DNA from 4 places in the Priestia sp. YIM B13551 genome. Region 2 is predicted to be linked to each of the others. Evidence: predicted binding sites of a transcription regulator. Region 2 holds the regulator's gene; each other region holds the start of a gene.
What was found. The regulator Rex, encoded in region 2, represses fermentation and respiration genes when NADH is low (regulators of the CRP and FNR family bind a similar motif). The targets are predictions, from matches to a motif close to TTGTGAAATATTTCACAA.
Positions count from the first base shown of each region.

Region 1: the regulator Rex is predicted to act here: its motif matches at 1,204-1,221, upstream of nirB (nitrite reductase large subunit NirB).
Region 3: the regulator Rex is predicted to act here: its motif matches at 1,227-1,244, upstream of ACFX4N_RS23210 (cytochrome ubiquinol oxidase subunit I).
Region 4: the regulator Rex is predicted to act here: its motif matches at 897-914, upstream of ACFX4N_RS01325 (DUF1641 domain-containing protein).

Region 1 is NZ_JBHZOX010000001.1:1,772,760-1,774,966, forward strand. It holds gene nirB (nitrite reductase large subunit NirB) at 1-978, opposite strand, end outside; gene ACFX4N_RS09000 (SGNH/GDSL hydrolase family protein) at 1,356-2,102, opposite strand.
Region 2 is NZ_JBHZOX010000023.1:12,126-14,332, forward strand. It holds gene tatC (twin-arginine translocase subunit TatC) at 1-217, opposite strand, end outside; gene tatA (twin-arginine translocase TatA/TatE family subunit) at 233-418, opposite strand; gene ACFX4N_RS30505 (redox-sensing transcriptional repressor Rex) at 472-1,110, opposite strand; gene ACFX4N_RS30510 (ABC-F family ATP-binding cassette domain-containing protein) at 1,569-2,207, shown strand, end outside.
Region 3 is NZ_JBHZOX010000005.1:305,368-307,574, reverse strand. It holds gene ACFX4N_RS23220 (threonine/serine exporter family protein) at 1-552, shown strand, start outside; gene ACFX4N_RS23215 (threonine/serine exporter family protein) at 567-1,022, shown strand; gene ACFX4N_RS23210 (cytochrome ubiquinol oxidase subunit I) at 1,323-2,207, shown strand, end outside.
Region 4 is NZ_JBHZOX010000001.1:255,635-257,841, forward strand. It holds gene ACFX4N_RS01320 (NAD(P)/FAD-dependent oxidoreductase) at 1-332, opposite strand, end outside; gene ACFX4N_RS01325 (DUF1641 domain-containing protein) at 366-818, opposite strand; gene ACFX4N_RS01330 (hypothetical protein) at 1,248-1,664, shown strand; gene ACFX4N_RS01335 (ammonium transporter) at 1,661-2,207, shown strand, end outside.

The DNA.
Region 1 (2,207 bases), on a different contig from region 2:
TTCAACACCTGATACTTTTAGCTGGGTGGATAAAACCGATCCTTCATAAGGCACTTTTTCTGCCCCGCAAATCGCTTTTGCTAATGCTTTTCCTTGTTCATACAGAGGTGCCACCAGTCCGTATACCATTCCTCTATGCTCTGCACATTCTCCAACGGCGTAGATGTTTGGGATGTCCGTTTGCATATAGTCATTCACGACAATTCCTCGGTTTACGTTAAGTCCCGCTTCTTTTGCAAGCTGAACGTTTGGCTTAATTCCAACGGCCATCACGACTAAATCAGCTTCTAAAAACGTCCCGTCTTTAAAAGATAATCCTTCAACTCGCTCATCCCCAACGATTTCCGCCGTTTGTTTTTCAAGCAAAAACTTCATGCCTTGTTTTTCTAATTCGTTTTGAAGCAATTTGCCGGCTGTTGGATCAAGCTGACGTTCCATTAAATACGGAGCTAAATGAATCACAGATACGTCCATTCCCAGATTTAACAGTCCGCGCGCTGCTTCTAATCCAAGCAGTCCGCCTCCAATAACCGCTGCTTTTTTATATTGCTGAGATGCCTGCACCATTTCATCCGTGTCTTTTATATCTCGAAAAGCCGTCACTCCTTTTTTATCTGATCCCGGAATTGGAAGAATAAAAGGAAGAGAACCCGTTGCTAAAATTAATTCATCATACGATTCTACTCTGCCGCTGTTTGTCGCTACTTCTTTTTTTATCGAATCGATACTAGTAACCGTTTCGCCCGTATATAATGTAATATTGTTTTCTTGATACCAGTTCCAATCGTTTAGCGTAATGTCTTCAACATTCGTATCTCCTTGCAGCACTTTTGATAGTAAAATACGATTATAGTTCGGATGCGGCTCGCTTCCGAAAATCGTAATTTCAAACGCTTCCCTTGAAACCTTCAATACTTCTTCAATCGCTCGAACTCCAGCCATCCCATTTCCAATCAATACGAGTTTCTTTTTTTGCATCTTCCATTCCTCCCCTGGCGTCTATACCTGCTTGTTTCAAAGATATATTCCCTATACATCTTTAAAGATATACTTAAGATATATGAATTTTCTGAATCGTTCAACTTATGTGTTAGATTATCTAACACAGTTATGATATGTATGCGATTCCATTGCTTTAACAGCAAGCAAAAAAAATAAGTGGTCTAATTACGTTTTAATTTGGATCATCCTTTGCATTTTATTTTGTGATATTTTTCACAACGTTAATGTAACAAAAAGAAATAACCTGGGCTATGATAAAAATCACTCCCACAAAAAATGATCAATAGTTTGATAGTCTGGTTCTAAAAACTATAAAAAGACAAGCCCCCTTTTTCGAAAGAGGGCTTGTCTTTTTATTTTCCCGTAAACCAATTCACAACGTACTCTCCCCACACTTCATTTCCTTTTTTCGTTAAATTACCGCTGTCTTTATTTATATACTCTCCTAAATGAAAGGGCCAAATGAGCGAGTGATTCATATAATATACCCAGTTTGCTTCAGAGACTCCCCTGATCGCTTCTACTCCTTCTTCATAGGACTCAGTTTGTGAAATATATGGCTGTGATGGCTGAATCATAAGAGTTTTTTTCAAGTCTTTAAGCTGATGAATCAACTTGTCTGTATTTTCAAGCGTATCATCTAGCGTAAGGTGCTGATAATCATTTTTAAGAGGCGCTTCAAACAGAATAATGTTTGGCTGAAGTTGATCAATTTGATCGGCAATATGTGAGGATAAAAGCTCATCCGTTGTTTGGTTGCCGTATGAAAGTGTTTTAACCGTAAATACATCACTTCCATACGTAGCTGCTAGCTCTTTTTCTAACTGCTGAGGCCACCCTGCTTCCTTCGCGGATGTGGCAATTACAAGAATTAGAGGCTTTTTATTTGCGATAGATGACTCAATTTGCTTTGTAATAAAGTCTGGAAGATTTTTTGTATAAGCAGATACATCGGAAAACTGTTTTTCTTTATGTACAACAGCAGTTTTTACTTCACTTGCCTGCGCTTCCGTTTGCTTTTGCCAGTGCTGCGTCCCCGCATACATCACCGCCCCGCACAAAACAGCCGCCGCCACATTTACCCCAACCATCGCCTTCATTCAATCTCCCCTTTACCCGTTTTCAAAAACCAACTATATTCTACCCACCAAACTTACATTCAACAAAATAAACAAATGGACGAACACAAAAATACTTCACTGAAT
Region 2 (2,207 bases):
TAACAGCAAACTGCATATAAATCTTAACTGGATCTGTTAGCCTAAATGCATTCATCGTTAAATTTTTTGCCTCATCAGCATGCTGTAAATAGACAATAACCTTATCCGCTATAAAAAAGCCGCCAATTGTGGCAATGACAAAGAAAAATAAAACAATTAAAATGCGTTTTCGCAGCTCTCCTATATGATCATATATTGACATTTCTTGTTCAGTCATACTATGATCACCCTTTTACTCTTTGTCATCTACTTGACGCTGTTTATCTTTTTCACGATCTTCTGATGCACCGCTAGCGGCATGCTTAAACTCTCTAAGCGTTTGCCCGACTGACCTTCCTAGCTCCGGTAACCGTTTCGGTCCAAAAATAAGCAGTGCTACAATCGCAATAATAATCCAACTGCCTGCTCCAATCCCCATATTCCCACTCTCCTTATTAATTTAGACTTAAGGAAATCGTAACACAGTCCACCTTATTCAACAGGATAATTTTTCAAAAAATAGACAAGCGACTGTAATTCTACAGCAAGATCAATATGATGTAGTCGAATCTCATCCGGTACGTTTAAGCGTGCAGGAGTGAAGTTTAGAATCCCTTTAATTCCGCAGTTCACTAAACGATCGGTAATTTGCTGAGCAACAGTGGCAGGAACGGTTAAAATCGCCACTGAGATATCATCACTCATATAATCTTCCAATTGGTCAAGGTGATAAACCGGCACGTCACCTACTTTTGTACCGACTTTATCTTCTATCACATCAAAAGCGCACTCAATTTTGGTGTTATTATTTTTAATAAAATTATAATTTAAAAAGGCCGTTCCCAGATTCCCCACGCCAATCAGTGCTACTTTCGTTACTTCATCTTGGTCTAACGTTTTACGGAAAAATGTAAGTAAATAATTCACATTGTAGCCGTATCCCTTTTTCCCTAATGCTCCAAAGTAAGAAAAGTCCCGACGAATAGTAGCAGAATCAACTTTCACTGCCTCACTTAACTCTGCTGACGAAACACGCTGTTTACCAGAAGCATGCAAGTTTTTTAAAAAACGATAATAAAGCGGCAATCGTTTAGCCGTTGCTTGTGGTATTTTTAATTGTTCAGTGTTCACGTTGTACCCCCTCAGTTCATGTATGTCATTACTAACATTTTCAAGTCATATTGCATTACCTTTCACAAAGCATCAACCGCTTTGAGGTAGCGCTTCCAATTCTCTCTCTTTTCTCTTGTTTTATATATACTCCGCTTCACACCCCGACGGCTTTTGTCTATCCAGCACTACTTAAAGTCGTTAGCTAGAACGAAGCAATTAGCCCTTCAAAGGATTCGTTTGTTAGTCATGATGGATTTTCTACATCCATCATATATAAGTTCAGAGATGCACTTATCTCTTATTTTAACATAGTATCCTGTATAAAATGTGCACGTAAAATCATTTTATTTCATGAATCAAAACATTCGCTTCATCATTTGTCCTTGTCCCTGTACAAATTACAAACGCTTGTAGGAAGAACTTGTAGTTGAAAATATGTTAAAATACACTATGGATATACTACTAGAGGTGAAAAAATGATTATTCTACAATTGAACGGTATTACAAAATACTATGGGGCAGAACCCATTTTATCGAATATAAAGTTAGAAGTACAATCAAAAGACCGCATTGCCCTAGTGGGACGAAACGGTGCTGGTAAATCAACTTTATTAAAAATTATTGCTGAGCAGCTTTCTTATGACAACGGAGAAATTATTAAACCTAAAGGTGTTTCCATTGATTATATGGGACAAGATACAGTTCTTGAGTCAACACTCTCCATATGGGAAGAAATGATGACTGTCTTTGCTCCGTTAAAGAAGATGGAAAAAGAATTACGTACGCTTGAAACGAAGATGGGCGATCCAGACATTTTTAATGATTCAGTTCAATACGAAAAACTAACCAAAGAGTACGATCAACTTCAAGTAACGTTCAAAGATTTAGGCGGCTATCAATATGAAGCGGATACACGATCTATTCTTCACGGTTTCCGTTTTTCAAACTTTGACTATAGCACCCCTATTTCCTCCTTGAGCGGTGGACAAAAAACACGCTTGGCTCTTGCAAAACTGCTTTTAACAAAGCCGGACTTGCTTATTCTCGATGAGCCTACCAACCACTTAGATATTGAAACTTTAGCATGGCTGGAACAGTTTCTGCAAGGGTATGAA
Region 3 (2,207 bases), on a different contig from region 2:
TTAATTCGTATTTCGGAACGAACGACAGATTTAAAAAAAGTAACCATGGTAAATAGCGTCTCAAGAACAATCAGTCAAGGAAACATCTCCTTGGAGGAAGCGTATGAAATGCTACAAGAAATTGAAGCAACGAACGTAGCTTTTCCACTATGGGTTCAACTTGCAGCTGCATCCATTTCTAGCGGATGCTTTTTAATCATGTTTCAAGGTTTATGGTCGGACTTTATTCCAGCTATGTTTTCAGGAGGTCTCGGATTTTTAACCGTGGTGTATTTCCACCGTCTTATTCCGATTCGCTTTTTTGCTGAGTTTACCGCTTCGTTAGTTATTGGACTTTTATCAGCTCTTTTAGTTGCTTCAGGACTAGGCACGCAAATTGATAAAATTATTATTGGATCCGTTATGCCTCTCGTTCCTGGCTTATCCATTACCAATGCAGTGCGAGATTTAATGGCAGGACATTTACTGTCTGGATTATCAAAAGGAGCAGAAGCGTTTCTGACGGCATTCGCTATCGGTGCAGGTATTGCCATTGTATTTACGCTTCTATAGAAGGGAGGCATCATATGCATATCGTAGAGCAGATAATTACAAGTTTTATTGCTTCAGCAGCATTTGGGATTATTTTTAATGTTCCACGTGAATCATTATTAAAAAGTGGCTTTGTCGGAATGATTGGCTGGCTCATTTACTATTTGCTAACGTTCTATGGCGTAGATGAAATTCCAAGCACAGTTGCATCGGCCTTCTTTATTGCTATTATTAGTCAAATTTACGCAAAAATTTACCGAACGCCGATCATTATTTTCACCGTAGCAGGTATTATTCCGCTAGTTCCAGGAGGAACAGCATACGATGCCATGCGTAACTTTGTAGAAAATAACTATAATGAAGCGATTAGTCTTGCAGCGAAAGCTTTTATGATTTCAGGTTCAATTGCCATTGGTATTGTGTTTTCTGAAGTCATCAACCAAATCATTCGTCAATCTAAATTAAATGCCAAAGCAAAATATCGACCGTAGAGAAGCAAGCTCAAATCAGAGCGTGCTTTTTTTATGAAAAAAATAAAGAGATCCTTCACTTTTTTGTCACAAGAAAGTCACGTTTTAGTCTAAAAACGTTCAAAAAATGTACGTGCACAGCTAAAAAAATAGACTATACTATGTAGATAGAAAGAGAGATATTACATATGTATGTGAAACATTGAGCATATATCTCGAATTGTTATGCTCAATGTTTCACAATGTAAGTAAAAGATGCTCAGAAATAAGCAAAGTATCTATGAAATGATGAATGTTCTTATATATGAAAGGAGAAAGAAGATGGATACAGTTATACTATCACGTATTCAATTTGCATCAACGACGCTGTTTCATTTTATCTTTGTACCGCTATCTATCGGTCTTGTCTTTTTAGTAGCGATCATGGAAACGATGTACGTAGTAAAAAAAGATGAACAGTATAAAAAGATGGCAAAGTTTTGGGGGCACTTATTCCTGATTAACTTTGCTGTCGGAGTCGTAACAGGTATTTTACAAGAATTTCAGTTTGGCATGAACTGGTCAGAGTACTCACGGTTTGTAGGAGATGTATTCGGTGCGCCGCTTGCTATTGAAGCACTGCTCGCGTTTTTTATGGAGTCCACTTTCCTCGGACTGTGGATTTTCGGGTGGGATCGTTTGCCTAAATGGCTGCACTGTCTATGTATTTGGCTTGTTAGTCTAGGTACTATTTTTTCAGCGTTCTTTATTTTAACGGCTAATTCTTTTATGCAGCATCCGGTTGGAATGGAGCTGAATAATGGACGTTTAGAAATGAATGACTTCTTTAAATTGTTAACAAACGGTCAGCTGTGGGTTGAATTCCCTCATACCATTTTAGGTTCGTTTGCAACAGGCGCCTTTTTTATCACGGGTGTCAGTGCCATTATGCTCTTGAAGAAAAAACATGTGGCTTTTGCCAAAAAATCATTTCAAGTTGCCATTATTGTAGGGTTAGTTTCAGGTGTAGGAATTGCGTTATCTGGTCATGAACAGGCTGGATACTTAGTTAAAACACAGCCGATGAAAATGGCCGCAAGTGAAGGATTATGGGAAAACAGCGGGAGTCCAGGCGCTTGGACGGTAACAGCAAATATTCACCCCGATGAAAAGAAAAATACGAGTGAAATCAAAATACCTTATTTATTAAGCTTCTTATCATACGGG
Region 4 (2,207 bases), on a different contig from region 2:
GTTTCACTACCTAAAGCTGTAACAAGGTAGTCGTAGCTTAATTTTGTACCATCTTCAAGAGATACTTCACGTTGATCTGGTGAGATTTCTTTTACCGTTGCAATTTTTAAATCAACGTTGTAGTTTTTAAGTAATTTATCAAGTGGTAAAGCTACCGCTTGTTCAGAAACGCCGCCTACAGCTAGACGGTGTAATTCTGTAATGATTTGGTGAGTAGCAAAACGGTTCACTACTGTAATTTTTGCTTCATCCGCACTTAGGTGTTGGCGAGCTGTCATTGCAGTTAATAAACCACCGTAACCGCCGCCTAAAATTAAAATATGTTTTGACATAGTCGATCCTCCGTCCACACTTTTTAATGAAAATTATTTTTGTTTTTCGTTTGTAATGTCTAAATACGCTTGTGCAAAGCGGAATAGTTTTTGAGCTTGTGGATCTTTAAGCATGCGTAATAAACCGAATAAACCGATTGAATTAGAAGCATTTGCTTCTGCACGATCGTTTGCTTCGATTGCAGTAGCTGCAAGACCTTTTACTGTTCCTTCTACTGGCTCGATAAATTCTTTTACTCCACCAAGTAGATCTTCTTTTAATACGTCGTCAGTTAATAATGATTGCGCAACGTCGTAAGTTTTTGTAAGCACCGTTACCATTTCAGATAATTTTGGTAAATTATCTACAAGAACAGTAAGAGCTTCTTGTACTTCAGGCTTTAACAATTGATCTAACACATCCGCTTGACCTTTGTTAACTGCCGCTTCTGTTTGTACAGCAGCATTTTCCTCTGCAGCTGATTTTTGAATAGTTGATTGAGACATGAAAAGTCCTCCTTTGCTGGATACTGTTGCATATGTAGTTCCTAGTTATCTGCTAGACTTTCAAACTACATTGTGAAGTTGTGAAATCTTGCACATAATTCTATTTTAATTTTAATACGAGATAAAATCAACTCATTTTGTTGAAAAAATAAGTGAAGAACCTCGTAACCCTTTGTTTAATAAAAGTTTATAAAAAATAAAGCGAATAATTGCCTAGGTAAATAAAATTAAAATAGGGAACTAACATGATTCCTCTTCCTACGATAAAACAAATAACGTCATATTTCAACACATAGGAACTTAATATTCTATAAGTATTAAAAAGATAGGGCGCATTTACTATTTAAAGAGTTTTCAAAAAATTACATTGACTTACTATAGTGTTCTACATATAATCATAATATAACATCTTATGTAAGGAGATATAACATGGTTATAGTGGATGAACTTTATCATAATGTGGTCATTACATTGCCTCAATTAAAATTAATTGAATTTATAATGAAGTTAAAAGAAGCTAAAGCACAAGAAATAGAAGATATAAAAACGAAAATTAGTAAATACGAAGAGAAGAAACGTGCTGAAGAAGCTTGGTATCAATCACTATCACCGTTTCGTAAATTTTTTACCGGGCGTCCTTTAAGTCAGCATCAAGCGGTTGAGTATATGGTATACGTAAAGGAACGCTTTAAAAAAATTGATCACCTTAAAGCACAAATGCGAGAACTTCATGAAGTTCTTGAATTAATAAAAGCGGAAAATGAAGAAACAAGTGAAATTACGCTTTCGCCTGCTATTGTACAAGAAATAAAACGATTAAAAAGCAGTGGAGGCGTTGGGATATGAGTGTTAATGAACTAAGTTTAGGGATAAATACAACGTGGGTCGTGTTAACAGCGGCGATGATTTTGTTAATGGAAGGCGGCTTTGCCTTGCTAGAGGCAGGTTTTGTCCGCTATAAAAATAGCGTGAATATTATTATGAAAGTATTCGCTGATATTACAATAGGAACGCTTTGTTTCTATTTAATTGGTTTTGGATTAATGTACGGTGATGATTTAGGTGGAGTTGTCGGTAAAAGCGGTTTTGCGCTCTCAGGTAATTTATCGCACCTTGACATTCCAATTGGGCTTGAAACGTTTTGGCTGTTTCAATGTGCGTTTGTTATTGCGGTCATTTCTATCGTTTCTGGAGCGGTGGCAGAACGAATTAATTTCCGCGCATATCTTTTATATGCGATTTTGATGACTACATTTATTTATCCTATAGCTGGCCACTGGATTTGGGGAGGCGGATGGATTAGTAAGTTAGGGATGCTTGATTTTGCCGGTTCGGCAGTTATCCATGCTCTTGGCGGTTTTTCAGCTTTAGCAGCTGCAATAATGATTG